DNA from 4 places in the Neobacillus camarae genome. Region 2 is predicted to be linked to each of the others. Evidence: riboswitches for the same ligand, from Rfam matches in the RefSeq annotation. Region 2 holds a riboswitch; each other region holds the start of a gene.
What was found. A riboswitch is a leader RNA that binds a small molecule or an ion and turns the genes downstream of it on or off. The one in region 2 is predicted to bind S-adenosylmethionine.
Positions count from the first base shown of each region.

Region 1: another riboswitch for S-adenosylmethionine. It lies ahead of ACY8D0_RS10915 (LLM class flavin-dependent oxidoreductase); the one in region 2 lies ahead of ACY8D0_RS13895 (O-acetylhomoserine aminocarboxypropyltransferase/cysteine synthase family protein).
Region 3: another riboswitch for S-adenosylmethionine. It lies ahead of ACY8D0_RS16885 (hypothetical protein); the one in region 2 lies ahead of ACY8D0_RS13895 (O-acetylhomoserine aminocarboxypropyltransferase/cysteine synthase family protein).
Region 4: another riboswitch for S-adenosylmethionine. It lies ahead of ACY8D0_RS03090 (peptide ABC transporter substrate-binding protein); the one in region 2 lies ahead of ACY8D0_RS13895 (O-acetylhomoserine aminocarboxypropyltransferase/cysteine synthase family protein).

Region 1 covers NZ_JBUCKX010000002.1:665,993-670,205, reverse strand. Annotated here, with positions in the region: gene ACY8D0_RS10920 (ATP-grasp domain-containing protein) at 1-874, opposite strand, end outside; gene ACY8D0_RS10915 (LLM class flavin-dependent oxidoreductase) at 890-1,939, opposite strand; SAM riboswitch class I at 2,048-2,151, opposite strand; gene arfA (arabinosylfuranosidase ArfA) at 2,472-3,983, opposite strand; gene ACY8D0_RS10905 (glycoside hydrolase family 27 protein) at 4,046-4,213, opposite strand, start outside.
Region 2 covers NZ_JBUCKX010000002.1:1,319,271-1,323,483, reverse strand. Annotated here, with positions in the region: gene ACY8D0_RS13900 (methionine ABC transporter ATP-binding protein) at 1-899, opposite strand, end outside; SAM riboswitch class I at 1,020-1,124, opposite strand; gene ACY8D0_RS13895 (O-acetylhomoserine aminocarboxypropyltransferase/cysteine synthase family protein) at 1,256-2,572, opposite strand; SAM riboswitch class I at 2,731-2,831, opposite strand; gene ACY8D0_RS13890 (SCP2 sterol-binding domain-containing protein) at 2,911-3,264, opposite strand; gene ACY8D0_RS13885 (nuclease-related domain-containing protein) at 3,457-3,939, shown strand.
Region 3 covers NZ_JBUCKX010000003.1:343,654-347,866, forward strand. Annotated here, with positions in the region: gene ACY8D0_RS16855 (hypothetical protein) at 1-516, opposite strand, end outside; gene ACY8D0_RS16860 (Hsp20/alpha crystallin family protein) at 551-1,024, opposite strand; gene ACY8D0_RS16865 (hypothetical protein) at 1,204-1,437, shown strand; gene ACY8D0_RS16870 (hypothetical protein) at 1,471-1,731, shown strand; gene ACY8D0_RS16875 (hypothetical protein) at 1,740-1,976, shown strand; gene ACY8D0_RS16880 (hypothetical protein) at 2,004-2,237, shown strand; gene ACY8D0_RS16885 (hypothetical protein) at 2,276-2,599, opposite strand; SAM riboswitch class I at 2,679-2,784, opposite strand; gene ACY8D0_RS16890 (BC1872 family protein) at 2,933-3,256, opposite strand; gene ACY8D0_RS16895 (hemerythrin domain-containing protein) at 3,485-4,003, shown strand.
Region 4 covers NZ_JBUCKX010000001.1:633,940-638,152, reverse strand. Annotated here, with positions in the region: gene ACY8D0_RS03090 (peptide ABC transporter substrate-binding protein) at 1-1,531, opposite strand, end outside; SAM riboswitch class I at 1,692-1,794, opposite strand; gene ACY8D0_RS03085 (aldo/keto reductase) at 1,951-2,877, opposite strand; gene ACY8D0_RS03080 (multicopper oxidase family protein) at 3,462-4,213, shown strand, end outside.

The sequences.
Region 1 (4,213 bases), 650 kb from region 2:
CTTTTGCTTCTGCATCCGAATTATAGTTCGTGTTGGTATTGATATCGTACGTGAAAATTTCGCCATCTGCATTTCTGATAAATTCAATTCCAGCCACATGAATCTGATTTCCCGCTAAAACCTCTTTATATTTTTCTAGAATTTCGTCCTCAAAACCTTCAATGATTTGGAACTTAGGCTTCTCTTCGACTTTTTCTCCTACCGGGCAGAACAGGTCGCCAATTTGGCAGGCGTCCGCTGGGCAAAGTTCAAATCCTTCCGAAGTATCTACCTTAACAGCATAAACAAAGTTTCCGCCTACAAACTCACAACGAGTGATGTAACTTTCAGGAGATTGGATGTATTCTTGAATAAGCGTAATGCCATCGACAGGTTCTTCGAAAGTCGGACCTTCCACATACGCTTTTAAAGCATCGATACTTTGGAATAATTGAACACCTAAGCCTTTTCCGGCACGGTTATGCTTCGTAATGAACGGCTGTCCTGCAAAGCTTTCAGCCGCCTTAATAATGTTTTGTTTTCCAACCGCCGCAATCGTTTTTGGAGTCTTAACTCCATACTTGTTTAACTCTAAATATTGTAAAACCTTACTCACTTCCAGCTTTAGAGCGCTCGTTCCATTTAACACCGTACGGCCATGCGCTTCAAGCCAAGCCAATACCTGCCCAGTAAATTCCGCTGCAAAACGATGGTCGCGTGTATGAGAAGAAGCACTCATCCGGCTATAGAAGATCCCTTCTGGTGGTTCTGATGATAAATCTAACGTTCCTTCGTCTAAATGCCATTCTTCATAAGGAACACCCAGTTCCTCTAACCTTTTGGTTAAATGGACGGTCCACTCACTATTTTCATGTATCACATATACCTTGCTCATTTTTACAGCCCCTTCCTAGTTCTTTATTAAACTACGTTTTTGTTCCACTAATGGCATAACCTGCTTGGCAAAGCGTTCCATTTCCTCTAGTTGTGGTGAAAACTGTAATAACAATAAGTCTAAGCCAGTTTCCTCGTATTGTAAAATTCTTTCAGCTACTTGTTCTGGAGTTCCTACTAAATTCGGACGGAGGCCACGATTGGAAACTGAATAATCCTGCAATTGGATTTGTTGTTCTAAATGTGATTTGGTCGTGAAATCTTTAAAGCCAGCATATCCGCTAGAATCCTTCACCGTCGTAATTTTTTCAAGCTCTGCCAGAGCCTCTTCTTCAGTATCGCGGCAAATCACATAAGCGGCCATTCCGAAAGAACGAAATGGGTCATTGTCAGTTTGTTCACGGCGTGCCTTCATATCGGTGATTTTTCGATCAATCTCTTCAACGGTTCCACCGTGCATCACATAGGCATCACATTTTTCGGCAATGGTTTGCTTGCCTTTTTCACTTTCACCGCCTGCATAAAGAATCGGGTTAGGCCGTTGCACAGGTTTCGGTGCAAGCTTCGTGTTTTGTAAATCGTAAAATTGACCAGTGTAATTGAACGTTTCTTCTGTCCATAACCCTTTAAGAACATCGATAAACTCTTCGGTACGAGCATATCGCTCATCATGTTCCGTAAAAATGCCGCCATATTGGCGCGCTTCTTCAGCCCACCAAGCTGAAACCACGTTTAGCGTAAAACGGCCGTTGGAAATTTGATCAATATTGGCGGCCATTTTTGCGGCAACAGCGGGGTTATGAAAACCAGGGCGAATTGCCGTCATAATTTCAATTTTTTCCGTCACTGCTGCCAGCGCGGCCGCTGTGGACCAAGCTTCAAGAGAATCATGTTCCGGTCCTTTAATATCATTTAGATATAATTCAGCTATTAGAGTTGTCGAGTATCCCCATTTTTCAGCTGATTGAATGACGTTTTTCGCATATTCAAAGGTGGGCGGCATATTTTCGTCTTCCACATTTCGCAGCCAGCCTCCAAAAATCGGTAACCAAAAACCATATTTCATTTATATTCTCTCCTCTATTGTTCTAATACTCTAGTTTTCCTATCATTTAAGTTGGATTTTTATTTAAATAAAAAACTCTCCTCCTAAGAAGAGAGTTCTTTAACCCTCTTCTCATCTTTCAAGCGATGTGCTTGATGGAATTGGCACAGTATTCATAAGAACCTGCTGCCGAGGCTTCAAAGGGCCAGTCCCTCCACCTCTCTGGATAAGAAGAAAAATGTACATTCAACTTGTTAATTATTATAATGCGATAATAGTTCAAATTCACCAAATTGTCAATCAAATATTTCTATACTCTAAGTATCTATGGTTTTCATGATTTTTTGCCACTTAACCCTATTGACCGTACCAAAGCAAAAAGGGTCATCAAGGGATTTAGGATGGGTCTCTAATGACCGTGCCGAAGGAAAATGGACCTTTAGGGGAAATAGGGAGGTCCATGATAATTAATTAGAAAAGAAGCTAACAGCTCAAATACTAAGCTATTAGCTTTCTTTTCTAAGGCCCTTTTTTCGAACTGCCCCCTGTCATTCTATTTCCTTTTTGCCAAGCGAATGACATTCCAGGACAACTTAGGAAGCACAGCCGAAACCTTGCCATCTTCCAACTTGGCATTCCCATTGGAATGTGGCGCGACAGGTGTTCCTTTGGCTGAGTTGGTTAACTTTATGTCGGCATTTTCAAGAACGATATGTTCCATGACTTCATATCCCTCAAAATTGCGGATATCCACATCTAACTCTAAACCTTCTTGCAAGTGGCGGTTCACAGCAAAGATGGTCAGCTGTTCCTGTTCCTCATTATAAACAGCAGTGGACTCCAGGTACGGAACATCGGTGAAATCTTTGCTGTCATATTTCGGGCTGGAGATAATCGGATTCAAGGCAACACCCCTGCCATAAACAGAAGCATGCATGTAGGGATAAAAAATCGTCTGCTTCCATGCGACTCCGTTATTTTCTGTCATAATCGGGGCAATGACGTTCACTAATTGGGCGAGGCAGGCAATCTTCACCCGGTCCGCATGCTTCAACAGGGTAATCAGCATGCAGCCCACCAATAAGGCGTCTTCAAAAGTATAAATATCTTCAAGCTGTGGAGGGGCGATGCTCCAAGGTTCAATCTTCTTGTCCGACTCATGGCTGTGATACCAAACATTCCATTCATCAAATGCGAGATTAATATTCTTTTTGCCGCGCTTCTTCGCTTTGATATAGTCAGCAATCGCAATCACGGAACGAATAAAATCATCCATTTCAAGGGAACGGGCCAGATAGTTGGCGATATCATTTTCACGATTCCCGTAATACTGGTGAAGCGATATGTACTCTACATGATTGTACGTATGGTCCAGCACAGTGGCTTCCCAATCTGCAAATGTATTCATCGTCCGGCTTGAGCTTCCGCAGGCAACCAGCTCAATCGTCGGGTCGACCCACTTCATGACTTTTGCGGCTTCTTGGGCAATCCGTCCATACTCGACCGCATTCTTGTGGCCAATCTGCCATGGCCCATCCATTTCATTGCCCAGACACCAAGTCTTGATCCCATGAGGCTCTTTTACCCCGTGTGAAATACGCAGATCACTATAATACGAGCCTCCCGGATGATTACAGTACTCAACAAGATTTCTGGCCGCATCAATGCCGCGGGTTCCAAGGTTTACCGCCATATTCACATCCGCATTAACCAGCTTGGCCCATTTCATAAACTCATTCGTGCCAATTTCATTGGTTTCAATCGTGCGCCAGGCCAGTTCCAAACGGCGCGGGCGGTTTTCCACCGGGCCGACTCCGTCTTCCCAGTTGTAACCGGATACAAAGTTGCCGCCAGGGTAACGGATCAACGGCACCTGAAGTTCCTTGACCATTTCCATGACATCCTGCCGGAAGCCATTTTCATCAGCCTGGGGATGCCCCGGCTCATAAATGCCGCCATATACGGCACGGCCTAGATGTTCAATGAAGGAACCATAAATACGGTTATCAATCTCCGAGATTTTGAAATCTTTTTCTAAAATCATTTTTGCTTTCGTCGCAGACATGTTGATTCTTCCTCTCCTATTCTGATAGATAAGCCTAGTAACTTAGTAAAAAAAATATCCTGTTAATCATACAGTTTCAATAGCACAGCGCCGTGTGGCGGCAACGTTTGCTCCACCACATCTTCTACCTCGCCCATTTCCTCTTGTTTCCACAAATCTCTCACTTTTTTTCCGGAGAAAAGTTGGAGCTGCTCTAGTGGAACATGGAGTGTGGCCGTTTCCTCACCTAC
Region 2 (4,213 bases):
GAAATCTTCCCTTGGAGAATGTTGGCTGTTACATCATGGTGTCTAATTAAATTAGTAATCAACGGCTGTTCTGCGGATTCTCCGATAAAAGTCAGCTGTACCACTTGCCCCGATTGATAACGCTCCAGCAAATGTTCCGCTGTTTCCGTCGTATCTTCCGGCTCGGTCACCTGTTTCACAAAGCGCTTGGTAATCGGCTGTTGCGGATTTTTAAACACATCCAATACTGACCCAAGCTCCACGACTTTTCCGCTTTCCATCACGGCCACCCGGTGGCAAATCTTACGAATAACATGCATTTCGTGGGTGATCAGCACGATGGTCAGCCCAAGCCGCTTATTAATATCAACCAATAAATCCAAAATAGAGTCGGTTGTTTGCGGATCAAGCGCAGAAGTTGCTTCATCACAAAGCAGCACTTTAGGGTTGTTGGCCAGAGCCCTGGCAATTCCGACCCTTTGTTTTTGTCCGCCGCTCAACTGTGAAGGGTATGCATTTTCCCTTCCTTCAAGACCCACCAGCTTAATTAGCTCTGCAACCCGCTGCTTTCTTTGAGGTCCGCTTACGCCGGCAATTTCAAGCGGAAAAGCAATGTTATCACTAACCGTCCTTGACCAGAGTAAATTAAAGTGTTGGAAAATCATGCTGATTTCCTGGCGGGCTTTTCTGAGCTCGCTGCCCTTTATTTTAGATATTTCCCGACCTGCCACAGTTACGGTTCCGTCGGTTGGCAGTTCAAGTCCGTTCAGCATACGTATCAGGGTACTTTTCCCTGCACCACTGTATCCAATAATTCCGAAAATTTCCCCCTCTTGAATTTCCAGATCTACATGGTTGACCGCCGTTAAATCCTTCTGTTTGGAGGGGAAAATTTTACTGACGTTTTTGATGGATATCATTCAATCACCTACTTTTTTACCGATATCATAAATATAGGGTTTGACATTAGAAGATGCTTTATTAGAAAAATAAAATAGCCTTTCTGCGCAGGCAGAAAGGCATCAAAAAACTAGTCCTTTCTCCCATCTCTCAAAGCAAGCGCTTTGTGTGAATTGGCACCATTTCAATAAATTGACGGTTGCCGGGCTTCATCGGGCACATCCCTCCACCTCTCTAGATAAGAGCATATAGCAAATCCTATATTTATATAATTTAAATTTATTTCTGAAATTTAATACAAATGCAATGCTACCACTGAAAAAAGCAGATGTCAACGAAAAATTCCTATCTTTATTCCGATTTCCGACTGGTAAAATTAAGCATTTGCCTTCAAGGAAAATAGACCGGTTGCCGTTTCAATGGCTTGTTCTAAATCTTCAATCAGATCCGCCGCATTTTCAATTCCAACCGATAATCGGATTAAGTCCTCTGAAACTCCGGCCGCTTTTAGGCCTTCGGCATCCAATTGCTGATGAGTGGTGCTTGCCGGGTGGATGATTAAGCTCTTGGCATCGCCGACATTGGCCACATGCGCCCATAAGGAAAGAGAATTGATCAGCTTGGCTCCGGCTTCCTTTCCGCCCTTGATGCCAAAAACAACCATCGAGCCGGCCCCTTTAGGCAAGTACTTTTCCGATAATTCATGGTCTGGATGCGATGGATGTCCCGGGTAAGATACCCAATCAACAGCCGGGTGATTTAATAAATAATCGACGAGTTGTTTCGTGTTCGCCACATGTTCCTTCATCCTTACATGCAGGGTTTCCAGGCCAAGGGTGAATAAGAAGGCATTCTGCGGGCTTAATGCCGGTCCGAGGTCACGCAGCAGTTGAACACGGGCTTTGACGATATAGGCTGCCGCACCTAAAGCTTCAGCGTACACTAAGCCATGATAGCTGTCATCTGGAGTGGTGAAGCCTGGGAACCGTGGCGAATTCCAATCAAACTTACCGCCATCGACAATAATGCCGCCTGTGGTCGTGCCGTTCCCCAACAGCCATTTAGTAGCAGAGTGAACCACAATGTCGGCACCATGCTCTATAGGCCGGCACAGGTATGAAGTAGCGAACGTGTTATCGATAATCAGCGGTACCCCAGCCTCATGGGCAATTTCAGCCACTTTTTCGATATCCAACACGCGCAGGCTCGGATTTCCGATCGTTTCGGCAAAAATGGCTTTTGTTTTGTCCGTAATCGCTTCCCGAAAGTTTTCCGGATTTTCCCCGTCAACAAATTTTACCTTAATTCCGTATTTAGGCAGCGTCACGGCAAATAAATTATAGGTCCCGCCGTATAGATTGGCCGCTGAGACAATTTCATCTCCTGCTTCGGCGATGTTTAAAATGGCCAAAGTGATTGCCGCCATTCCGCTGGCGACAGCTAATGCACCCACTCCGCCCTCGAGTAAAGCAACTCGGTCTTCAAAAACGGTTGTCGTCGGATTATGAATCCGCGTGTATATGTAACCAGGTTCCGCCAAGCTGAACAGGTTTGCTGCGTGTTCTGTATTTTTGAATTGGTAGGCATTGTTTTGATAGATTGGAACGGCCCGCGCCCCCGTTACTGGATCCGGTGCTAAGCCCCCATGAACACTCAATGTTTCCAACCGATACTTCTTTTGATTTTCTCCCACGTTTCTCGCTCCTCTCTTTGGCTAAAAAGCTTTTTTTATAAAGAAAACTCGCCGACTGGCAAGCCCTTAGGCGAAGACAGAGGCGTATTCCCGATAGGAAAAGTTTAAATTTTCCTACCGGCAAAAAAACCCCCGCTTCAAAGAAGAGGGGTTGTCTCTTCTTATCTTTCAGAGCATGTGCTCTGCTGGAATTAGCACCGTGTATCTACCGGTTGCCGGGCATCGCTGGGCCAGGTCCCTCCGCCTCTCTTGATAAGAATGATGTATTAGAATGTCATAATCTCTTGAATGTTTAAAATTATCTTACATGATGTTCAATTCCGAGTCAATACCTATGATTAAATTATTTTGGCTAGTTGCGGGTCTGCTTTTACTAAATAAAAAAGTGATTCCAGCATTAAGGTTGCGCGCAACGGGGCTGTCACTTTTAATGCACCATTTTTTTGGAGAATTCGCAGTTTTTCTTTTCCTTCCAACATTAGTGTGATGGCTGACAGACTGCCGCAAATCGTAACTTTCTGTAGTCGGCTGTCTTTTTCAGCCGCAATGGAGATTTCCCCGTTTTTTATTTTTAGCATGATGGATTTCTGTTCACAGCTGATATCCAGCTGTATTTCCGCATTGTCAATCAACGGTAATATATCCGCCCTCCCTCTAACGGTTAGTAAAAAGGTGTTAATGGCATCTAACATATTCACCACTCCGATCTTGTCTCTTTAACATTACTATTCAGCAATGGACGGGGAATTCCTGTTAAAAAGACTCGACAATTATTGGAGGCGGCTCGCAGGAAATGTCGGATTCGGAAAACTTTCATATTTGTATCGGGAAATTATGAGGCTTTTCTGTAAAATGTATTTAGTATATGTTATAGGAGGCGAAGAATGGAGACATTTATGAAACCGAGGCCCTTTCCGAAAGAATTAAAAATTCTTAGGTCTCTGAATTCCCGAATGGTTTTACCGGAAAAAGAACGCAAACGTTATGTCAATTTACAGAAGGGGTATGAAGGGGAGGTGATGTTTGATGCTAGAGCCGAAGAGTTTACAAAAGATAGATATATCCTGAATGATTTGCTGCTGGAAACAAATAATACTTCATTTCAGATAGATTCTACTTTTATTACTCAACGGGCGATATCGTTTTATGAAGTTAAAAATTATGAAGGGGAATATTTATATGATCCCAAAACAGACAGATTCACCTCACAGTATGATCATGATATAACCAATCCCCTGCATCAATCCGGCCGTAGTGAGATTTTGCTCCGACAGCTCCTTCACAGTAAAGGCTACAAAGTGCCGATTCATTACTACATTATCTTCATTAACCCCGAGTTTTACTCTTTATCTTCCGAAGCCACATGAATCGATTATTCTTCTTACCCAGATAAACACTTTCTTCCGTAAGCTGACTGCCACTCCTTCTACGCTAACTTCTTATGATAAAAAACTGGCTGACCTGTTATTGTCCCTCCATAAAGATGATAATCCGTATTCTCGCTTGTGTCCCTATCATTTTACCCAATTGGAGAAGGGGCCTCTTTGTTTATCTTGTCTATCATTAGACGTGATTGTTTCAGATGGATATTGTGTGTGCATGAAATGTGGCTTCAAAGAAGAGATTGGCTCGGTTGTTTTA
Region 3 (4,213 bases), on a different contig from region 2:
ATCGATATAGAGGGTCTTAAAGAGCGGCTCCGGCTTCGATTCGATGTCTTCCGTGCCACTGGGCTGTTTCGTCCCTTCCTCCAGTTTTTCGGACAGGCCGGCAATTTGTTTTAGGATGACGGCTTGTACCTCATTTAGCAATAAAAAGTTAGTCTCTAAAGCGGCAATTTTTGCACGGATGGCAGATTGTTCGGCCTCATCACGATGCTCCTCACGATTGGACGGATTTTCGTTCCGGGAAAGTGGAATGACCTTGATTTGCCGGACAACCTGTTCCAGGTGATTCACTTTCCGAAGCAAATGTTCATACTCCTTATTCCCAGTCAGCGTTTCATGGCCGGTTGGAGCCTGCCGCTTCTCCTCCTCTTGCCGGCTCAGCTTAAGCAACAAGGGCCGGGCCTGTTTTTCAAATTGGAGCAACTGCTTGACTTGGACCTCCAGTGTGTTCATTCTTGAATTTTCCCGTTGCTCCGGATTGGTTTCATTGGTTTGCTTAAAAAATTTTTTCATATCCATTCCCGATCTCCGTCCCTCATTATTTTATGGGACCTTACTCAATATTTACATATTCCTCGTTTTTAAATTCCCGTTTATAGGAAATGAAAAGCAGGCCATTTTGGAATTTTGCCTGCATTTGGTTCGAATAGACCGGCTCCGGCAACTCAATGGCGCGCTGAAAATCACCCAAATGTCTTTCCTGAAGGATTGGCGTACCTGCATTCATCTGGCGGCTGGAACCTCTTAAATAAAGCTTGGTTCCTGACAATGACAATTGCAAATTCTCTTTGCGATAACCTGCCAAATCACAAACAATAAGGACCTCGTCTTCCGTCAAGTAGATATCGGTTGGAGGAAAGCTTCCGTCCTGGCCGGCTTGGCGTTGGGAACCCTGTGACGGTGTGGCATCTGAAGCTTCTTTTATAAAATCGTTCACAGAGGCCTGCTCAAAGATACTGTTCCAGAAGTCACCTGTCTGGTACTTTTTTGCCAATTCCAGCCATTCCATAAGGTGCTTCATGTCCATGATGGATTCCCCCCTCTGCAACCAGACAAAGCTCGTACTCATAAAGTCTATTATTACATCATATTTGTTCTTCTAGAAAAAAATTCATGTGTTTCCGGTCGGACTTCCTCTCGGTTTCTTAACATAAATCATTTGCCAGCCGCATAGTCTGTAAAAACAGGCTCGGAAGGATTGGATGGATGATGATTTTTTTGCCTTCAAATATCACTATTAAAGGACTGAAGCTGAATAATATCGACCACTTAAGTTCAATGTCTTTTTCTTCAACCATTAAAATCAACCGGAGTGTTTCTGCTAAGAAAAACCAAGGATTTGGCCAGCAGCTCGCCGACAAAACCTTAAGGGCTTTCTCCATCCACTCCACGGTGGACAACGATGCCCAGGATGTTTATTCTGTTAAAAAAAATTTGTAAGTTGATTGGCGCCAGAGATGAAGGAGGAATTACATGACCGGACCCGTTCCCTACATTAACATCAATATCAACATTATCAAGGTCAACTCATTTGAGAACGCTTCGGCCATTAATGTGGGCCAAAACCTGTTGGCGGAGTGGCATAATTCAGACAAGAAGAACCAAGGATTTGGCCAGAATATGGGCGATGGAAGCCATTTTCTCGGGACACGCAGCGGTGTCGATGACCGAGACCAAATCGATTCCGCTTCTTCTTTCGCTTCGTCTCCTATACCGATTATACCGATTCCTTGAGGGGTGACATGATGCTGTTTGCACCGGTATCGCTTACGATTTTGGGGTTTAAAGTGAATGCGATAGACCATGGAGCCGTGGTGAATTTAGGCCCCAGCCAGCACATTGATTTGTTTGTATCCTATAAAAGGAACCAAGGGATTGGGGAGCAAAACGGCGACTTGTCTCCGAACCTATTATCTCTTTCCGGCGTGTCGGATATGGATTTGATTGACAGCCCTACCGTAAAGAACAGCATAATATGATGCATCATAAAAGGGGTGAATCAGTTGATTTTTATTACACCAATGGCGATCAATCTGCTGGGATTTAAAATTAACACGATGGACAACGGTTCCGTGACAAACATGGGTCCGATGCAACTCGTGGACCAATTTATTTCGTACAAACGAAATCAGGCATTTGGGGAGCAAAATGGCGACCTGTCCCCGATTAATGTCCCAACTGCTTTCGTGTTTGATCCTGACGGGACAGACAGCAATACCATTAAAAATAGTGTTATATAGAAGGATGCAGGTCTGAATCAGGCCTGCATGCTTTGTTTTTATAACACATAGTCAATATAATTTCCATGGCCCCTTTCAATCGAGAGCCCTTGGTCCTCTAGTTCCTTCCAAATTCGATGGTCCAGTGCAAAGGCCCCCATTTGCTGCAAGGCAGCAATTTCCTCGTCAGGAAGCGGAATATAATAATCCTCGTCATCAGTACTGATAATTATTTCATATTTTTTTAGTTTTAGAACCATCACTTCAAACTTTTCATCCCATTCTTTCAGTTGACCCTCGACGCAATTGGCGACATGCAGCAGAAACCGTTCTGGATTATAATTTTTAGACATTAACCCCCGGGCAAATCCACTAATGTTCATGAGTTCCACTTCTCCTTTTTATTTTCAACAGTAAAATAAAACAAACCCTCCTACGATGGATGCAAAAGGGGTTTTGGCCGTTTTATCATCCAAAGCTGCAAGCTTTGCTGGTGGGAGCACCTTGCATTTTGTGCAGGTTGCTGTGGCATCATCGAACCAGTTCTCTCAGCCACTCTAGATAACTATTTAATTAGTATTATTTTACTATAAAAATTAGAGATTTAACAATAACTTTGACATAAGATTTCGTGACCGGCTGCTCTTTCCTGTTTTTAGAATAAAACAAAAAACGGCTGCCTTTTAAGCACGACAGCCAAGAATTAGATTTAAGTTTTAGCACATCTTCCGCCATACGTTGGCACCAAAGCCCAACGAATTCCGTTCGATGAGAGAATAGGCGGCATTGGTAATCGCTTGTTCCAATGTATTGCCGGTGGCACAAATATCATTGAAACACACCCTTGATGGCCCATTGATTTTATAGGAGTATCCCAACGCTTCCAATTTATCGACAATCATCATAGCGTGAGCCAGGTTATGCTCTGGCTGGAACTCGGAATCATGGATGAATGTCCCCGTTTCATAATCATACCAGCGATCCCATCTGTTTAATTTCCAACCCAATATTCGTCTTGCAATCGCATCAATTTTCACCATATCCTTCTCCCTTTCGTTTCATCCATTGTGTTATATAACAATTTAAATTATTTATATGAATTATATAACAGAAAAAAATTAATTTCCAGCCATTTTTTTGAAAAATTCAATAAAAAAATTTATGTTCGCTATTCCTTGTAAAATTGTTTTATTAGTGATTTAGGTCACAATAAATTAGCCACGTTTTTTATATAGTTATAGTAGTAATTTCGAAAGGGGATTTTTCCAATGCAAGGATGTCACAGCGGATTATTCTGTAACAGCCCGGTCACACTGTCAGAGGGCTTAAATAAATTAGTGAGCGAACATACTCCATTACGGAGCAGCCTAGAAGCATTATTTACGTTATGTAATCAAGTTGAACAAGAGCCACATGGAAATGCCTTTGCGGAACTCGTTCCCGCAGTACAACATTTTTTTACAGACCTTGAATTCCATTCCGAACGTGAGGAAGACATTTTGTTCCGGATGATGGAAGTATATTTCGGCAAAAACGGCGGCCCGATTGCCGTGATGGAGTACGAACACGAACAGGCGAGAGGGTATATTCAAGAGTTTCTAAAAAGTGCCGAAACCCCAGCAGCACTGACTGTTGAAGAACAGATTAATAATTCCAGTTTGATCAAAGGTGCCTACGAAACACTCTTAAGCCACTTCGCCAAAGAAGAACAAGTCCTATATCCAATGGCCGAGCGGATGCTAACCGACGAGGAAAAAGAAGCCCTAAACCAAAAAGTTTCGGAATAACGCTACCCTATTTAACAGCCCAATCTATTAAAAGATTGGGTTGTTTGTGTAATTTGTAACTTTAACACTAGTACGGATCGGGCGCCTTTTTAAAGTTTCCCGATCAGTACTGAAAAATTGCAATTGGAATTTATGCAAAATTCTCTATCCTTTGTAAGAAATTTCTATATAATAGATTTAGACAGGAGCACAACAGCGTAACTGTGGTGC
Region 4 (4,213 bases), on a different contig from region 2:
AATAATAAATCGGCAAAATTGGAAGTTCATCCATCAAGATGTCTTCGGCTTGGTGAAGAAGCTTATATCGTTTGGCTTCATCTTGCTCAACGGTAGCCTGTTGAATTAAAGCATCATACTCTGGATTGCTCCAATTTGAGAAATTGTTGGAATCGGTGGAAGTATAATGATGAAGCACGCCAATCGGGTCTAAAAAGTCCCCGACCCAGCCCATCCGTGCTGCTTGGAAGTTCTTTTGCTTAAATGTATCGATAAAGGTCTTCCATTCCTGATTCTCCAGTTTCACTTCGACACCGAGGTTTTGTTTTAACATTTCCTGGAGGGCTTCGACAATTTTCTTGTGATTGTCGGCTGTATTGTATTTAAAGGTAACTGGAGGCAATTCGGTCAAGCCTTCTTCTTCGAGCCCCTCTTTTAATAATTGCTTGGCCTTTTTCGGGTTAAACTGATAATATTTCTCAGCTTCATCACGGAAATCCTTGCCTGAAGCCGTTTTGACACCGTTTGGCACATAACCGAATGCCGGTACTTCGCCTGCTTTTGACACGCTCTCAGTAATGGCTTTACGGTCAATCGCATAGGAGAAGGCTTGCCTGATTTTCTTATTATTAAACGGCTTTTCATTGACATTAAAGGTATACGTATAAACGCTGAATTGCGGATGTGAAACGAATTCCGGCGTGCTCTTTTCCTGCTCAATCGAGTCGATAGGCAACTGTTTGATTAGGTCCAGTTCACCTGTTTTAAACATTTGATAGTAGGTAGTCGCATCTGCTACCATCTTAAAGTGAATGTCATCCATGGTAATTTCTTTGGCATTCCAATAGGTTTGACTCTTAGTAAGCGAAAGCTCTGCATCATGCTTCCATTCTTTGACAGTATAAGCGCCATTCGTGACAATTCCCGCTGCTTCGGCTGCCCAGTTTTTGTCGGCCTCCACCACTTTGGGATTAACCGGCAAATAAGCTTCACTCATCATAATTTTAGGGAAAAATTTTAACGGGTTGCTTAACTCCACTACTAGGGTTTTATCATCTGTAGCTTTAATACCGACATCTTCCACACTGCCTTTTCCAGTATTATAAGCTTCCGCTCCTTTAATATAATACATGGAAGAAGCGTCATAGGCTCCGGTAGTTGGATTCAACACCCGTTTCCATGAATATTCAAAATCTTTTGCGGTCACCGGGTCTCCATTGGACCATTTTGCCCCGTCACGGATGGTAAACGTATAGGTATTTCCATCTTCGGAAGTTTGAATTTTGCTAGCAGCACCTTCCACGATATTACCTTTCTTATCATAGGTGTACAGACCTTCATATAAATGGTCAATGACCCAGAAAGACGTGGTGTCGGATGCAAACGCAGGATCCACGGTATATGGTTCACCTGCAAGGTTTGTCGTGATCTCTTGCTTAATGTTTTTAGCTGCTTTGCCTGATGCCTGTTTGGCCTCTTGTTTCCCGCAGCCTGCAAGTCCGGATACAATCATTAAAATGGCTGCAGCCAATACAATCAAAGCTTTTTTCATGTTGTTACCCCCAGGAAGTAATATTTGTATTAATATTAGAGTCTGAAGAATCAAAATACTATTTATTGAATAATATTTTGATTCTCAGACCTACTAACAAATTAAAAAAATCCTCTCCTTGATAGGAAGAGGATTATCGCACACTAAATAGGTACTTCTCTTCTTATCTATCAGGCGAAACCTGATGGAATTGGCACAGTGTTCAAAAGAACCCGCTGCCGAGACTTCATAGGGCCATTTCCCTCCGTCTCTCTCGATAAGAGATTACAATATGCATTTGTTACAAAAGTAAGAATAATACTTTTCTTAATTACCGTCAATATATTTTTCTAAAAAAATATTCTTGTCCGTAAATTCGCAACATTTCAGTCTTTTGTCCGCAAAAAAAGCAGAAGCAATTCTGCTCCCGCCTTATCAATTTACGGCACCATATTTCCTGCTGCTTTATAAATTTGATACCATTCCTGTCTGGTCAATTTAATTTCTGACCCCTGGCAGGAATCTTTTAATCGCTGCTGTTTCGTTGTGCCAAGGACCACCTGCATGTTGGCCGGATGGCGTGTAATCCATGCGACCGCAATGGCAGTACTGGTGACTCCGTATTTCTCAGCAATCTTGTCTATTGTTTGATTCAATTCCGGAAACTTTTCGAAATCCCCAAGGAATACTCCCTCAAAAAATCCATGCTGGAATGGTGACCAGGATTGGATAGTGATATCATGCAAACGGCAATACTCCAAGATACTGCTGTCGCGGTTAATCGATTGGTCCACCTTCATGTTTAAGGTAATGCCAGAATCAATCATAGGAGTATGGGCGATTCCAAATTGCAGTTGGTTAATCACGAGCTTATAAGGTAAAGCCTTTTGCAGCAGCTCAATTTGAGCGGGATTAAAGTTGGAAACCCCAAAATACTTCACTTTACCGCTTGTATGAAGTTTCTCAAATGCGGCAGCCACTTCTTCTGGTTCCATTAACGGATCGGGGCGGTGCAACAAAAGGATATCAAGATAATCTGTTTTCAGCCGTTTTAAGATTCCGTTAACAGAATTGATAATATGTTCCTCGGAGAAATCAAAGCATCCCAAATCTGGACGAATGCCACATTTACTCTGAAGTATCATTTCATCACGGATTTCAGGATTCATTTGGATGGCTTCAGAAAACAATTCCTCGCATTGGCCCCTTCCATAAATATCGGCATGGTCAAAGAAATTAATTCCTTCATCCATTGCGGTGCGAATCAACTTTTCTGCATCACCTGCGGACAGTTGGTTAATTCGCATATTTCCCATAATAATGTTTGAAGCATTTAACTCGGTGTTGGCAATCTTTATGTATTTCAAGAATATCCTTCCTTTCGAAGAGTTTCTTCCTTAGCTTATCATAATATGATGTCCTGTTTCTGAAAAAATTTTATCACTCACTATTTCCTTACTCAAAAGATAGGGAGCGGCGTGGCTATGCAGAGTTCCAGCCTTATGTTAAGCGGGCTTCTCGGCTGGCCTTGCATACTAATCTCATTAATCCTTTGTGCAAGGCTGGAAACACCGTGAAAAGAACATCCTTTGTTCTACGCATTGAAATTGGAGCTATAAGAAGTTTATTTTCATGTACAGCATCAAGGGTTATTTTTGCTAGTTGTTGGGGCGTCATTATCTTTTACTTTTTCAATAGTCTATTCAAGATAGAACGAACGATTTTAATGGATCCCGCTTTGTAAAAAATAGGAGTTTCCTGCTTATCAACTGCACCTATTTTAATAAATTTATACGGTCGTCCTTTACGGGCTTTTCCTGATTTCATACACTATAACGAATGCCATAATAAGGAATGCAGAAAAATTAGCTGCTAATTTTTATCGTTTGCCAATTATTCTACTCAAACCACAGTTCTGCATCTATAAATAATAAACAAGAAGGTGATTTTTTTGGAAGAGAATTATAAATTTCATGAAGAAAGTAGTGATTATGAATATACAGAGTGTTGTGAAACTGATAATATGGTAGACCCATCAATACCTGCTACAATCCCGAAATTTGTTGATGAACTGCCAATTCCAAAGGTTCTAAAACCAGTATCGCGAGGGAATGATTATGATTATTATGAGGTTGAAATGAAATGTACGAAGCATAAATTTCATAAGGACTTCGGAGAAGCCCTAATCTATGGTTATAACGGTAAGTATCCTGGTCCTACTTTTGAAACAATGAAAGGACATGCCGTTAGAGTAAAATGGATTAATAATCTTCCCTTAAAACACTTTTTACCAGTGGATAAAACCTTAGATAGTGCGATTGATGACCCCGAGGTTCGTACAGTCGTGCATCTCCATGGCGCCAATGCAGCCCCTGACAGCGACGGCCACCCTGAGGCCTGGTTTACGCGCCATTTCGAATATAGGGGTCCAAAATATAACAGACAAGTCTATGAATATCCCAATCAACAACAAGCAGCCACACTTTGGTATCATGACCATGCAATGGGAGTGACAAGACTGAATCTTTATGCTGGTCTTGCAGGTTTCTATCTTATTCACGATTTTAATGAGCAGAGCCATGACCTTCCTAAGGGGAAATATGATATTCCGCTCATGATACAAGATAAATCCTTTAACCCCGATGGCTCGCTTTTTTATCCAGAAAATTTAACCCCTAGAAATCCGCTTGTCCATCCTTCTGT